DNA from 2 places in the Blastococcus sp. SYSU D00695 genome. Region 2 is predicted to be linked to the other one. Evidence: riboswitches for the same ligand, from Rfam matches in the RefSeq annotation. Region 2 holds a riboswitch; the other holds the start of a gene.
What was found. A riboswitch is a leader RNA that binds a small molecule or an ion and turns the genes downstream of it on or off. The one in region 2 is predicted to bind S-adenosylmethionine.
Positions count from the first base shown of each region.

Region 1 (7,345 bases), on a different contig from region 2:
CCATGAGCACCGTCGACCGGAACTTCGTGAGCACCAGCGGGTCGAGCTCCAGGGCCAGCGCCACGTTGCTCAGCGGGCCCAGCGGCAGCAGGTCGTACTCCCCCGGCGCCGCGTTCGCGAGCTCCACCAGGTACTCCGCGGAGCTCTGCGCGACGACGTCCGGCGCCTCCCGGTGCAGGCCGAGGTCGCCCATGCCGTCGTCACCGTGCACGTAGGGCGCCAGCGACGCGGGACGACCGTCGACCGGGCCGGCGGCACCGGCGGCCACCGGCACGTCCGCCAGGCCCGCCAGCGCCAGCACGTACCCGATGTTGAGCAGGGCGTCCTCGACCGAGCAGTTGCCGTAGACGGACGTGATCGCGCTGATCTCGACGTCGGGGCGGCCGGCCAGCCACAGCAGGGCCAGCGCGTCGTCGATCCCGGTGTCGGTGTCGACGACGACCTTCCGGCGGGACGGGGTCACCGGGTCTCCTCGGGGTGCGGGACGGCCTCGGGGTGGGCGGCGCTCTCCGCGGCGAGCGGGTCGGCGGCGCGCAACCGCCGGCGCACCCGGACCCGCGAGAGCACCAGCACCACCAGCGTGACCAGGTACGGGGCGGCGTCGGTGAGCTGCTGGGGCAGGCCGATGCCCTGCAGCCGGAAGCCCCAGGCCTCCGCGGCGCCGAACAGCAGGCAGGCGCCGAGCACCCACAGCGGGCGGTTGACGGCGAGCATCACCGCGGCGACGGCGACCCAGCCGCGGCCGGCGGTCATGTTCTCGGTGAAGGCGGTGACGGTGCCCAGCGACAGCTGCGCACCGCCCAGGCCGCACAGCGCACCCGCGAGGACGACGGTCGCCGCCTGGTAGCGGGTGACCGGGACGCCGAGGCTGGTCGCCGCCTCCGGGTGCTCCCCCACCCCGCGCAGCCGCAGCCCCACCGACGTCCGCGACAGCCACAGCGACATCACCACGGCCAGCACCAGCGCCAGCGGCACGAGCACGGTCGCCCGGCCCAGCACGGCACCGAGCACCGGCACGCCGTCGAGGACGTCGAGGTCGGGCAGGCCCTGCAGGCCGGCCGGCGCGAACGTGCCGGTGGCGCCCAGCGCCTCGCGCAGGACGAAGCCGGTGGCGCCCAGCGCCAGCAGGTTCATGCCGACGGCCACGATGATCGGGTCGGCCCGCCACGACACCGCGCCGACGGCCAGCACCAGGCTGAACACGGCGCTGGACACGACGGCGGCGAGCACGCCGACCCAGGCGTTGCCCGACCACCAGCTGACCGCGACCGCGGTGAACGCGCCCCACAGCAGCTGGCCCTCCAGCGCGATGTCGAACACGCCGGCCCGGCCGCACAGGGCGCCGCCGAGCGCCGCGTAGAGCACCGGCGCGGCCGCGGTCAGGACGGCGGCGACGAAGGCCAGGGTGAACACGTCCACGTCAGCCCCTCCCCCCGGCCGCGCGCCGGGCGCGGTCGGCCAGCCAGCGGCCGGCCAGGACCCGCGCGGCCAGCACCAGGATGACGACGGCCTGGACGACCTGGCCGAGCTGGCGAGGCACGTCGACGTCCCGCTCCATCCCGGCGGCCCCCACCGAGAGGATCGTGAACAGCGCCGCGGTGAGCGGCAGCAGCGCCGGGCGCCCGCCGGCCAGCAGCGCGGCCGCGACACCGGCGAACGTGTAGCCGGGGGCGGTCAGGGCGTCGTCGATGAAGCGGAACGGCTGGCTCAGCACGATCACCGCACCGGCCAGGCCCGCGACCGCGCCGGCCGAGGCGAGCGTGCCCAGGGTCAGCCGCGGCACGGAGAGGCCGCCGTAGGCGGCGAACCCGCGGTTGGCGCCGGCGACCCGGATCTCGTAGCCGGCAGGGGTGCGGGCGTCGACGTACACGGCGACCAGCAGGACGGCGACCACCAGCAGCAGCCCGACGTTGGTGTAGCTCATCCCGGGCAGGGCGGGCAGGTGCGCGGCGTCGGGCAGCCGCGGCGTCTGCGGCACCGGCGAGCCCTCCTCCGCCATCGGGAAGCGGACCAGGTAGGAGGCCAGCGCCACCATCGGGGTGCTGAGCAGCAGCGTGGAGATGATCACCGGGACGCCGGCGCGGGTGGACAGCGGCGCGGAGACCGAGGCGAGCGTCCCGCCGGCGAGCATGCCCGCGACCACGCACAGCGGCAGCAGCAGCGGCGCGGGCGCCGGCACGTACAGCGCGACGGCGGCCGCGGTGATCCCGCCGGCGACCAGCTGCCCGTCCCCGCCGAGGTTGAACTCCCCCATCCGCGCCGGGACGGCGAACGCCAGCGACATGGCGAGGATGGCGGTGAACCCGGCGACGGCGAAGTCGATGTTGCTGACGCTCAGCGCCCCGCGGACCATCGCGTCGTAGCCGCGCAGCGGGTCCACGCCGGCGGCGAGCATGACCACGGCGCCGACGAGCAGCGCCACGGCGACGGCCCCCAGCGGCACCAGCGCGGCGGGCGCGGACAGCCGGGCACGCTCCAGCAGGGCGCTCACCGCTCCCCTCCCCCGCCGGCGCCGGGGACCGCGCCGGGCACGCCGCCGTGGACCCCGCCGCCGTGGACCCCGCCGCCGTGGACCCTGCCGCCGTGGACCATCGCCGCCCCGAGCACCTCGTCGGTCGCGTCGGCGGCGTCGAGCTCGGCGGTCACCTCGCCGTCCAGCATCACCAGCACCCGGTCCGCGAGCGCCCGCAGCTCGCTGATCTCGTAGGAGACGAGCAGCACCGCGCCGCCGCGGGCGCGGTAGTCCAGCAGCAGCCGGTGGATCTCCTCCCCGGCGCCGACGTCGACGCCCTGGGTCGGCTGCTCGACCACCAGCAGGTCCGCCTCGTGGTGCAGCTCGCGGGCCAGCACCACCTTCTGCGCGTTGCCGCCCGACAGCGAGCCCAGCGGCACCGCGACGCCGGCGGTCTTCACGCCCAGGCGGCGGACCAGCTCGACGGCCTGGGCGCGCAGCGCCCGGGTGGACAGGCGCCCGCGGCGGCCGATCGGCGGCGTCCGGTGGTGGCCGAGCGCGAGGTTGTCGGCGACCGACAGCGCCGCGGCGGTGCCGACGCCGGGGCGGTCCTCGGGGACGTAGGCGATGCCCAGCCCGCGGCGCTCCCGGATGCCCAGGCCGGCGAGGTCCCGGCCGTGCAGGCGCACCGTGCCGGCCTCGGGGGTGCGCATCCCGACGACGGTCTCCACCAGCTCGCGCTGCCCGTTGCCGGAGACCCCCGCGATGCCGACGACCTCCCCGGGGCGGACCCGCAGCGAGACGTCCCGGACCCGGGCGGCCCCCGCCGCGGCCGGCAGCCGCAGGCCCGACACCTCCAGCACCGGGTCGCCGGAGACGGCGCCGCGCGGGTTGACCGCGGGCACCAGCCCGCGGCCGATCATCGCCTCGACGATCTCGCCGGCGGTGGTGTCCGCGGTGGTCAGCCGGGCGGTCACGGCGCCGTCGCGCAGCACCGTGACCCGGTCGGTGGCCTCGAGCACCTCGCGGACCTTGTGCGTGACCAGGGCGACCGTCGTCCCCTGCTCGGCCATCCGGCGGACGACCGCGAACAGCGAGTCGACCTCGCCCGGCGTCAGCACGGCGGTCGGCTCGTCGAGGATGAGCACCTCGGCCTGCCGGTGCAGCGCCTTGAGGATCTCCACCCGCTGGCGGACGCCGAGGGGGAGGGTGTCGACGCGGGCGGTGGGGTCGACGTCGAGCCCGATGCGGGCGGACAGCTCCTCGACCCGGCGCTCGGCGGCGCGGCGGTCCAGCAGGCCGCGGCGGGCGGGCTCGGCGCGGTAGACGACGTTCTCGGCCACGCTCATCGAGCCGAACAGCCGGAAGTGCTGGTGGACCATGCCCAGCCCGGCGGCGATGGCGTCCAGCGGCGAGCCCAGCCGGACCTCGCGGCCGTCGCGCAGCACCTGCCCGGCGTCGGGGCGGTGCAGCCCGTAGAGGACCGACATCAGGGTGGACTTGCCGGCCCCGTTCTCCCCGACGACGGCGTGCACGGTCCCCCGCTCGAGGACCAGGTCCACGCCGTCCACGGCGACGACGGCGCCGAAGCGCTTGGTGACGCCACGGAGCTCGGCCGCGGGGTGGGCCCCCGCGGCCGAGCCTCCTGTGGTGCCCGGTGCCGTGCTGGTCATCCAGCGGCCGGGTCGTCCACGGTGATCGTGCCGTCGATGATCTGGTCGCGGACCTGCTCCAGCTGCGCGACGACGTCGGGGTGGTCGGCGATCAGGCAGCCGGAGTCGGCGAGGTCGTCGGCGAAGGCGGTCAGGCCCACGCCACCCTCGGCGAGCCCGTACACCTGCGCGCCGCCGGTGTCGCCGCCGAGGATCGCGGTCACCGACTCGGCCAGCGCGACGTCGACGTTCTTGATGACGTTGTCGACGACGTGGCCGGGGGCCGAACCGCACTCGTTGACGTCGACGCCGTAGGCGGAGAACCCGCCGGCCGCGGCGACCTCGAAGGCGCCCACGTTGCTGCCGGAGGCGGCGAGCAGCACCTGGTCCGCACCGCCGTCGGCCAGCACCTGGGCCTGGGCGCCGCCGCGAGCGGGGTCACCGAAGGGGTTGTCGCCACCGACGAACAGCGGGGTGGAGGTGGCCTGCGGGTTCACGCTCTGCGCGCCGGCCTGGAACGGGTCGACCCAGCGGCGGATGAAGGGCGTGTCCAGGGCCGCGACGACACCGATCTTCCCGGTCTGCGTCAGCAGCCCGGCCTCGACGCCGGCCAGGTAGGTGGCCTCGTGCTCGCGGAACGCGGCGCACGTGACGTTCTCCGGCTGCGGGTCGGGGCAGCCGTCCACCAGCAGGAACTGCTGGTCGGGGTTGTCGACCGGCACGGTGGCGAACGCGTCCTGCAGGGAGAAGCTCAGGCCGATGACGACGTCGGGCCGCTCCCGCACCGCGGCCTCGACGTTCTGCTGGATCGAGGTCGGGTCGGTGCTCTCGTAGACGTCGAGCTCCAGCCCCTCCTCGTCCGCGACGCGCTGCGCACCCTCGACGGCGAGCTCGAGGAAGTTGTTGCCGCCGACCGGGTTGGGGGTGATGACGATGATCGAGCCGGCGGAGTCGCCGCCGTCACCGCCGTCCCCACCTCCCGAGTCGCTGTCGGCGCAGCCGGAGAGACCCACCACCGCCACGAGGGCGGCGGCGGCCAGCGGGCCGCGGCGTCGACGGGACAGGTCGGTCATCGGGTGCTCCCTGCGGAGGGCGCCGCCGGCGGCGGCGCGGGGGTGGGGGACGCCGCGGCCGGTCCGGCCCGAGGCGAGCACCACGTCGGTTCCCTCCTGCGCCTTACCCGGAACACCGCGTCCAGGTCTGGTCGTCACCCGGAGCACCCCGCGACGGAGAGGGTTGCCGGCCAGCGAGCCGGGGCTTGACGCTGGCACTCAGGACCGGGGCAGAAGGTACACGGGGCACCGGGTGCCACGAGCGGCCGGCCCGGCGACGCCGTCCCGCAGACCGGGACGGCCGTCCACGTGCTGGGACGGCCGCCGCGGTGGGAGACTCGGACGCGTGAGCCTGCCGCGCGCCGCGCTGACCGAGCGGATGCTGCCCTTCACCACGACCGTGTTCGCCGAGATGTCGGCGCTGGCCGCGCGGACCGGGGCGATCAACCTCGGCCAGGGCTTCCCCGACACCGACGGGCCGCGGTCGCTGCTGGAGGACGCCGTCGCCGCCGTCCGCGGCGGGGTCAACCAGTACCCCCCGGCGGCCGGGATGCCCGTCCTGCGGGAGGCCGTCGCCGCGCACCAGGAGCGCTTCCGCGGCCTGCGGGTCGACCCGGACGACGTGCTGGTGACCGTGGGCGCCACGGAGGCCATCGCCGCCACCGTCCTCGCGCTGACCGAGCCCGGCGACGAGGTGGTGACCTTCGAGCCCTACTACGACGGCTACGCCGCGACGATCGCGCTGGCCGGGGCGCAGCGGCGGACGGTGGCGCTGCGCTCCCCCGACTTCGCCGTCGACGAGGACGCGCTGCGGGCGGCGTTCTCCCCGCGCACCCGGCTGGTGCTGCTGAACACCCCGCACAACCCCACCGGCAAGGTCTTCGACCGCGCCGAGCTGGAGCTGGTCGCGCGGCTGGCCGCCGAGCACGACGCGGTGGTCGTCGCCGACGAGGTGTACGAGCACATGACGTACGGCGTCCCGCACCTGTCGATCGCCACGCTGCCCGGGATGGCCGAGCGGACGCTGACCATCTCCTCCGCCGGCAAGACCTTCTCGGTGACCGGCTGGAAGGTCGGCTGGGTGCACGGCCCGACCGAGCTGGTCGCCGCCGTCAGGGCGGTCAAGCAGTTCCTCACGTTCGTCGGCAGCGGCCCCTTCCAGCCGGCCGTGGCCCGCGCGCTGGCCCTGCCTGACGAGTACTTCCAGGGGCTGCGCGCGGACCTGCTGCGCAAGCGCGACCTGCTGGTCGCCGGCCTGGAGGCGGCGGGGTTCGCGACCAACCGGCCCGACGGCACCTACTTCGTCACCGCCGACGCCGCCCCGCTGGGCTACACCGACGCGATGGCGCTGTGCTGGGACCTGCCGGAGCTCGCCGGGGTGGTCGGCGTCCCGGTGCGGGTCTTCCACGACGACCCCACCGCCGCCCCGTCGCTGGTGCGCTTCGCGTTCTGCAAGCAGGACGCCGTCCTCGCCGAGGCCGCCGAGCGCCTCGCCGCGCTGGGCGCCCGCCTCGCGCGCTGAACCGCGGCGTCCCCCACCGCTCGACATCAGCGGTGGGGGACGCGGCGGTCCTGCTCAGTAGGTGAAGCGGCCCACCGTGGTGCGCAGGTCGGCGGCCATCCGGGACAGCTCGTCGACGGCGGTCCGCGTCTGGGTCAGCGCCTGCGTCGTGGAGTCCGCGGCGGTGGAGACGCCGGTGATGTTGTCCGCGATCTGCCCCGACCCCTGCGCCGCCTCGGCCACCGACCGGGCCATCTCGTTCGTCGTCGCCGTCTGCTCCTCCACCGCCGAGGCGATCGTGGTCTGCCGGTCGGAGATCTGCGCGACGATCGAGCTGATCTCCCCGATCGCCGCCACCGCCGCCGTCGTGTCGCCCTGGATCGCCTGCACCCGGCGCGCGATGTCCTCGGTCGCCTTCGCGGTCTCCTGCGCGAGCTCCTTGACCTCGTTCGCGACCACCGCGAAGCCCTTCCCGGCCTCCCCGGCCCGCGCGGCCTCGATCGTGGCGTTGAGCGCCAGCAGGTTCGTCTGCTCCGCGATGGAGGTGATCACCTTCACCACGTTGCCGATCTCCACCGACGACTCCCCCAGCTTCGCCACCGTCGCCGTCGTCGTCTCCGCCGCGGTCACCGCCCGGTGCGCCACCTCCGACGCCTCAGCGGCGTTCGTGGCGATCTCCCGGATCGAG
Region 1 is NZ_JBJGZP010000004.1:93,905-101,249, reverse strand. It holds gene ACI781_RS04235 (nucleoside hydrolase) at 1-463, opposite strand, end outside; gene ACI781_RS04230 (ABC transporter permease) at 460-1,419, opposite strand; gene ACI781_RS04225 (ABC transporter permease) at 1,421-2,491, opposite strand; gene ACI781_RS04220 (ABC transporter ATP-binding protein) at 2,488-4,125, opposite strand; gene ACI781_RS04215 (BMP family ABC transporter substrate-binding protein) at 4,122-5,177, opposite strand; SAM riboswitch class IV at 5,271-5,383, opposite strand; gene ACI781_RS04210 (pyridoxal phosphate-dependent aminotransferase) at 5,503-6,678, shown strand; gene ACI781_RS04205 (methyl-accepting chemotaxis protein) at 6,733-7,345, opposite strand, start outside.
Region 1: linked by a shared signal. The riboswitch ahead of ACI781_RS04215 (BMP family ABC transporter substrate-binding protein) and the one ahead of thrC (threonine synthase) in region 2 are both predicted to bind S-adenosylmethionine.

Region 2 (7,345 bases):
GCGGTATCAGCTGCTGATGCCGCCGAGATCGCCGATCTCGGCGGGCAGACGGGGCGCGGAACGCCGACAGGGGCGGCCCCGCGTGCTGCGGGACCGCCCCTGCCGGGACGTGCTGGGTGCTACCGGACGGCAGCGGCGGGACTCAGAAGTCCATGCCGCCCATGCCGCCGTCGCCACCGGGCATGGCCGGGGCGGCCTTCTCCGGCTTGTCGGCGATGACGGCCTCGGTGGTGAGGAAGAGCGCCGCGATGGAGGCGGCGTTCTGCAGCGCCGAGCGGGTGACCTTGGCCGGGTCGATGATGCCGGCCGCGACCAGGTCCACGTACTCGCCGGTGGCGGCGTTGAGGCCGTGCCCGGTGTCGGAGTTGCGGACCTTCTCCGCGACGACGCCACCCTCGAGGCCGGCGTTGACGGCGATCTGCTTCAGCGGGGCCTCGAGCGCGACGCGCACGATGTTGGCACCGGTCGCCTCGTCACCGTCGAGCTCCAGCTTCTCGAACGCGACGGCCGTGGCCTGCGCGAGGGCGACGCCACCACCGGCGACGATGCCCTCCTCGACGGCGGCCTTGGCGTTGCGCACCGCGTCCTCGATGCGGTGCTTGCGCTCCTTGAGCTCGACCTCGGTCGCGGCGCCGGCCTTGATGACGGCGACACCACCGGCCAGCTTGGCCAGGCGCTCCTGCAGCTTCTCGCGGTCGTAGTCGGAGTCCGACTTCTCGATCTCGGCGCGGATCTGGTTGACCCGGCCGGCGATCTGGTCGCTGTCGCCGGCGCCCTCGACGATCGTCGTCTCGTCCTTGGTGACGACGACCTTGCGGGCGCGGCCGAGCAGGTCGACGCCGGCGCTCTCGAGCTTGAGGCCGACCTCCTCGCTGATGACCTGGCCACCGGTGAGGATGGCGATGTCGGCGAGCATGGCCTTGCGGCGGTCACCGAAGCCGGGGGCCTTCACCGCGACGGACTTGAAGGTCCCGCGGATCTTGTTCACGACCAGGGTCGCCAGGGCCTCGCCCTCGACGTCCTCGGCGATGATGGCCAGCGGCTTGCCCGACTGCATGACCTTCTCCAGCAGCGGGAGCAGGTCCTTGACCGAGCTGATCTTCGAGTTGACGACGAGCACGTACGGGTCGTCGAGGACGGCCTCCATGCGCTCGGTGTCGGTGACGAAGTAGGGCGAGATGTAGCCCTTGTCGAAGCGCATGCCCTCGGTGAGCTCGAGCTCGAGGCCGAAGGTGTTGCTCTCCTCGACGGTGATGACGCCTTCCTTGCCGACCTTGTCCATCGCCTCGGCGATGAGCTCGCCGATGGCCGGGTCGGCGGCGGAGATCGACGCGGTGGCGGCGATCTGCTCCTTGGTCTCGACGTCCTTGGCGGTCGAGAGCAGGTAGTCGGTGACCGACGCGACGGCCTTCTCGATGCCCTTCTTCAGGGCCATCGGGTTGGCGCCGGCGGCGACGTTGCGCAGACCCTCGCGGACGAGAGCCTGGGCGAGCACGGTGGCGGTGGTGGTGCCGTCACCCGCGACGTCGTCGGTCTTCTTCGCGACCTCCTTGACGAGCTCGGCCCCGATCTTCTCCCACGGGTCCTCGAGCTCGATCTCCTTGGCGATGCTCACACCGTCGTTGGTGATCGTGGGGGCGCCCCACTTCTTCTCCAGGACGACGTTGCGGCCCTTGGGGCCGAGCGTCACCTTGACGGCGTCGGCGAGGGTGTTCATGCCCCGCTCGAGGCCGCGGCGCGCCTCTTCCTCGAAGGCGATCATCTTGGCCATGTGGTGATGTCCTCCATGCATGGATCGCTGCACGGCCGGGACCGGCGCCCGCGACGGACGACACCGGTGCTGCGGACGCTCCGTCGGTCCGCCGACCAGTGCCTCACCGTTCCGACCTGATTGGCACTCGGCACTGTCGAGTGCCAACCGAAGTCTGGCACTCGCCCCTGCCGAGTGCAAGAACGGGGGTGGACGGCGGACTGTTCCCGGCCCACCGGCCGAGTGACCGCCGCACCGGCGCCCCGGGTCCTCGGGGGTCGCCGGCATGGGAAGCGATCCCCACGTCTCCGGCCCACAGACGTGGGGATGGCTTCCCATGCCTCGACGCGGGAGAGGTGGACGGGTCCCGAGACGCACGGAGGCCCGGCCCCCACTCCGGGGACCGGGCCTCTGCGAGGACCGCGAGGGGTCAGGCGACGCGGACGCCGTCGGCCTGGGGACCCTTCTCGCCCTGGACGACCTCGAAGGTGACCCGCTGGCCCTCGTCGAGGCTCTTGTAACCGTCCATCTGGATGGCCGAGTAGTGGACGAAGACGTCCTGGCCGCCGTCGACGGCGATGAAGCCGAAGCCCTTCTCGGCGTTGAACCACTTCACGGTGCCCTGTGCCACGTGTGCTCCCACGGTGCGTGCGGACGGCCCCCGTCCTCCGGGTGCCGGGTCACCAGCTCTCCCGCCCGTACGACACGTGCGTGGAACTCGAACCGCGCGGAAAGCTACAACAAAGAGACGTCGAACACACCGGGTCGGCGCGCGACGTCACCCGGCCGAGCGGACGTCCTCGTCTCGCAACCCGGTCGGGGGACGGGGCCGCCCCCTAACGGATGAGCCCGGCCGCCCGGAGGGACTTCAGCGAGGGCTCCACGCGGTGGGTCGGGCCGACCACCGGCTCCAGCGGGTCGAGGGTCTTCAGCCCCTCCCCGGTGTTGAGGACGACGGTCTCCTTCGCCGGGTCCAGCCGCCCGTCGGCGACGAGCTGGCGCAGGACGGCGACCGTCACCCCGCCCGCGGTCTCGGCGAAGACGCCGGTGGTGCGGGCCAGGTCGCGGATCCCCTGCACGATCTCCTCGTCGCCCACCCGGCCGACCGCGCCGCCGGTGCGCCGGATCGCGTCGAGCGCGTAGGGACCGTCGGCGGGGTTGCCGATGTTCAGCGACTTCGCGATGCCGGTGGGCTTGACCGGCTTGACGACGTCCCAGCCGTTGTCGAACGCCGTGGCGATCGGGTCGCAGCCGGCGGACTGGGCGCCGAACACCGTCCACTCCGAGGCCTCGACGATCCCGGCCGCGGCGAGCTCGCGGAAGGCCTTGTCGACCTTGGTGAGCAGCGACCCGGACGCCATCGGGATGACGACCTGGGCGGGGATGCGCCAGCCGAGCTGCTCGGCGATCTCGTAGCCCACCGTCTTGGAGCCCTCGGCGTAGTAGGGACGGACGTTCTGGTTGACGAACGCCGTCTCCTCGAACTCGTCGGTCTCGCCGAGCTCGCTGGTCAGCCGGTTCACGTCGTCGTAGGAGCCGTCGACGGCGACCAGCGTCTGGCCGTAGACCGCCGACTGCACGACCTTGCCCGGCTCCAGGTCGCTGGGGATGAACACGACCGAGGGCAGGCCCGCGCGGGCGGCGTGCGCGGCGACGGAGTTGGCCAGGTTGCCGGTGGAGGCGCAGGCGATCTGCGAGTAGCCCAGCCGCCGGGCCGCGGTCGCGGCGAGGCTGACCACGCGGTCCTTGAACGAGTGCGTGGGGTTGGCCGAGTCGTCCTTCACCCACAGGCCACCGGTGATGCCGAGCTCGGCGGCGAGCCGGTCGGCGCGCACGAGCGGGGTCATGCCGGGGTCGAGCGAGACCCGGTCGGCCGGGTCCTGGCCGACCGGCAGCAGCGCGGCGTAGCGCCAGATGTTCTGCGGCCCGGCCTCGATCTGCTCCCGGCTCACCGCCTTCATCAGCTCGGGGTCGTAGTCGACCTCCAGCGGCCCGAAGCACTCGGCGCAGGCGTGCTGGGCGATGAGCCCGAAGGTGGCGCCGCAGTTGCGGCACACCAGGCCGCGGGCGGGACACGGGGGGACCGGGCCACCGGCGGACGCGTCGGCCTGGGCGGATCCGGGAGCGGTCAGGGTCATGCGACGACTACCTCCTCATCTTCCCCGCGGCGGGCCGTCGAGCCGCGCGGGACGGAATTGGCACCTCTCGCCGCGCATGCGCGCGGACGGCGGTTGCCGGGGCTTCGTCGGGCCGTGTCCCTCTGCCCCTCTGGATGAGTGGAACGGCTCCATGCTAACCCGCCGGGACCCGGCTCCAGGACCCCGGCCAGACTGCGGGCGTGGCCACGCGCATCGTCTACACCGACCTCGACGGCACCATGGTGGGCCCGCGCGGCTCGTTCTGGCACACCGCCGGCCGGGACCTGACCGCCGAGCCCGCCACCGCACTGCTGGACCTGCACCGGGCCGGCGTCCCGTTGGTCCTGGTCAGCGGGCGGACGCTGGAGCAGGTGGTCGAGGCCGGCCGGATCTTCGCGGCCGAGGGCGCGATCGCCGAGCTGGGCGCCGTCGTCAGCTGGAAGGGCGGCCGGGAGCGGCACCTGCTCACCGGCGACCTCCCGGCCCGGTACGAGGGGCGGACCCCGATGGACGTGTTCGCCGAGACGGGGCTCGTCGACACCCTGCTGGCCCGGCACGCGGGCCGGCTGGAGTGGCACGCCCCCTGGCACGCCACCCACGAGGCCGACGCGCTGCTGCGCGGCCGGGTCGACCCGCGCGCGATCGAGGCCGAGCTGGCCGAGGACGGGTACGAGTGGCTGACGCTCAACGACAACGGCGCAATCCAGGCGACGCCGTCCATGACGCTGGACGCCGACCCGGCACCGCCGCACGTCTACCACCTGATGCCCCGCGGCATCTCCAAGGGCAGGGCGATCGCCTGGGACCTGCGCCGGCGCGGCATCGACCCGGCCGACGCGGTGGCCATCGGCGACAGCGTCAGCGACCTGGACATGGCGCCCGCGGTCGGCCGGCTGTGGATCACCGCCAACGGCGCCGAGGTCGACGGGATGGCCCAGCGCCTGGCCGCCGTCCCCAACGCGACCGTGACCGGGGCGCCGATGGGCGAGGGCTGGGCCGAGGCCGTCCGCGCCAGCCTGTGACGGCGCGGGCGGCCCCGGCTCAGGAGGTGACGTCGCGCCGGGCGAAGTGGCGGAAGGCCAGGGCGGTGAACACGGCCGCGTAGACCAGCGACTGGACGACGCCGCGGAACATGTCCCCCGAGTCGACCGGCGTCAGCAGCAGGTCGGTCCAGGCGAACTCCTCCGCCGTCGGGAACCAGTCCCGGATCGACCCGAGCTGCTCCACCTGGTCGAGGATCGCGAACACGAACATCGTGAACACCGCCCCGCCGACGGCGGCCAGCGGCGCGTCGGTGACCGTGGACAGCCAGAACGCCAGGGTGCCGACGACGAGCAGGTGGACGGCGAGGTAGCCGACCATCCCGGCCAGCCGCAGCATGCCCTCCCCCTGGTCGAGGGTGACCCCCAGCGGGGTGCGGATGGCGTCGAAGCCGAACGCGAGCCCGCCGGCGACGACCGCGACCACGGTCAGCACCACCAGGGCGCCGACGGACAGCAGCAGCGCCGCGGCGAACTTCTGGCGGAGCAGCCGCATGCGGGGGACGGGGGTCGCCAGCGTGTACCGCAGCGACCCCCACTGCGCCTCGCTGGCCACGGTGTCGCCGAAGAACAGCGCGTAGACCACGACGAGGAAGAAGCCGGTGGTCGCGAACAGCACGAACAGGGTGAAGTTCAGCCCGCCGGAGGTCGCGACGTCGACGAGGTTGAGCCGGCTGTTCTCCTGCGCGTCCTCGCTCGCCCCGAACTTCAGCGCGGCGATGAGGATCAGCGGCAGGGCGACCATCAGCGCCAGCACGCCGAGCGTCCGGCGGCGCTTGAACTGCCGGCGCAGCTCGACCGACAGCCGCAGGGTGCGCTCGGGCCGGTAGCCGGCCACCGCCCCGGTCGGCTGCACGTGGCCGGTGTCGACCGCCATCAGGACCCCTCCCCCACCAGCGCCAGGAACGCGTCCTCGAGCCGCCGCCGCGGCGTGAACTGGTCGACCGCCACGTCCGCGGCGACCAGGGCCTGCAGCGCCTCCGCCCGCGAGGTGCCGCGGCCGAGCTCGGCGACCAGCCCGTCGTCGGTGCGCTCGGCGGTCACGCCGGGCAGCGCCTGCAGGACGGCGATCGCCCGCGCCTCGTCGGCGTCGTCGACCAGGCCGACGAGCACCGAGCCGCCGGTGCCCACGATCTCCTCCACGGTGCCCTGCGCGATCTTCTGGCCCTTGGCCATGACGACGACGTGGCTGCAGGTCTGCTCGATCTCGCTGAGCAGGTGGCTGGAGACGATGACGGTGCGCCCGGTGGCCGCGTAGGAGCGCAGCACCTCGCGCATGGCGTGGATCTGCGGCGGGTCGAGGCCGTTGGTCGGCTCGTCGAGCACGAGCAGGTCGGGCAGCCCGAGCATCGCCTGCGCGATCGCGACCCGCTGCCGCATGCCCTGGCTGTAGCGGCGCACCGGCCGGTCGACGGCGGCGCCGAGGCCGGCCACCTCGATCGCCTCCTCCATGTGCGCGTCCGCCTCGGGGCGCCCGGTCGCCGCCCAGTACAGCCGCAGGTTCTCCCGGCCGGACAGGTGCGGCATCAGCCCGGTGCCCTCGACGAAGGAGCCCAGCCGGGACAGGACCGGCCGGCCGGGGCCGGCGGCGTGGCCGAAGACGCTGATCCGCCCCTCGGTCGGCCGGATCAGGCCCATGAGCATCCGCAGCGACGTCGTCTTGCCGGCGCCGTTGGGGCCGAGCAGCCCGAGCACCTGGCCGCGGCGCACCTCGAACGAGAGGTCCCGGACGGCGACGAAGCCGTCCTTGTAGGCCTTGGTGACGCCCTCGAACCGCAGCGGCACGTCCTCGCCGTCGGGCTCGACGACCGACACCCGCCGCCGCTGCCGCCGCCCCCACAGCACGGCCGCCAGCCAGCCGAGCAGGGCCAGGCCCGCGAGGACGCCGAGCAGGACCCACCAGCGGCTGCCGTTGCTGTCGCCGACCGGGGTGCCGGCGACCTCGGGCACGGCCAGGACGGTGCCCTCACCGTCGGCCGGCGCCACCGAGTAGACCGCCGCCTGGGCCGGCAGGGCGTAGGCCTGGTCGGTGGAGGAGACCAGCACGCGCATGGTGTGGCCGGCCTCGAAGCGGTGCACGATCCCCGGCAGCGCGACGGTGACGCGGGTGGGGGCGCTCGGGTCCGTCGACAGGCCGGTGAGCTGCAGCGGGGCGACGAGGCCGGAGGGCAGGGTGAGGCCGCCGTCGGCGTCGACGTCGTACAGCTTCGCGAACAGCACCGCCGTACCGCTGGGCGAGGAGACGGCGAGGTCGACCGTCGGGGCGCCGACCACCTCGACGGCCGCGTCGAGCGGGCGGCTGTCGAAGGCGGCGAACTGGCCGGGGATCTCCACGGTGGCGCCGCCCAGCGCGGCGGTGACCGCACCGAGCCCGGGAACGGTGGTGAGCGCGGCGGGGGTGCCGCCGGCCGGGGTGA
Region 2 is NZ_JBJGZP010000043.1:9,640-16,984, reverse strand. It holds gene groL (chaperonin GroEL) at 143-1,771, opposite strand; gene ACI781_RS18355 (cold-shock protein) at 2,181-2,381, opposite strand; gene thrC (threonine synthase) at 2,587-3,888, opposite strand; SAM riboswitch class I at 3,901-4,029, opposite strand; gene ACI781_RS18345 (HAD-IIB family hydrolase) at 4,089-4,910, shown strand; gene ACI781_RS18340 (ABC transporter permease) at 4,930-5,805, opposite strand; gene ACI781_RS18335 (alpha/beta fold hydrolase) at 5,805-7,345, opposite strand, start outside.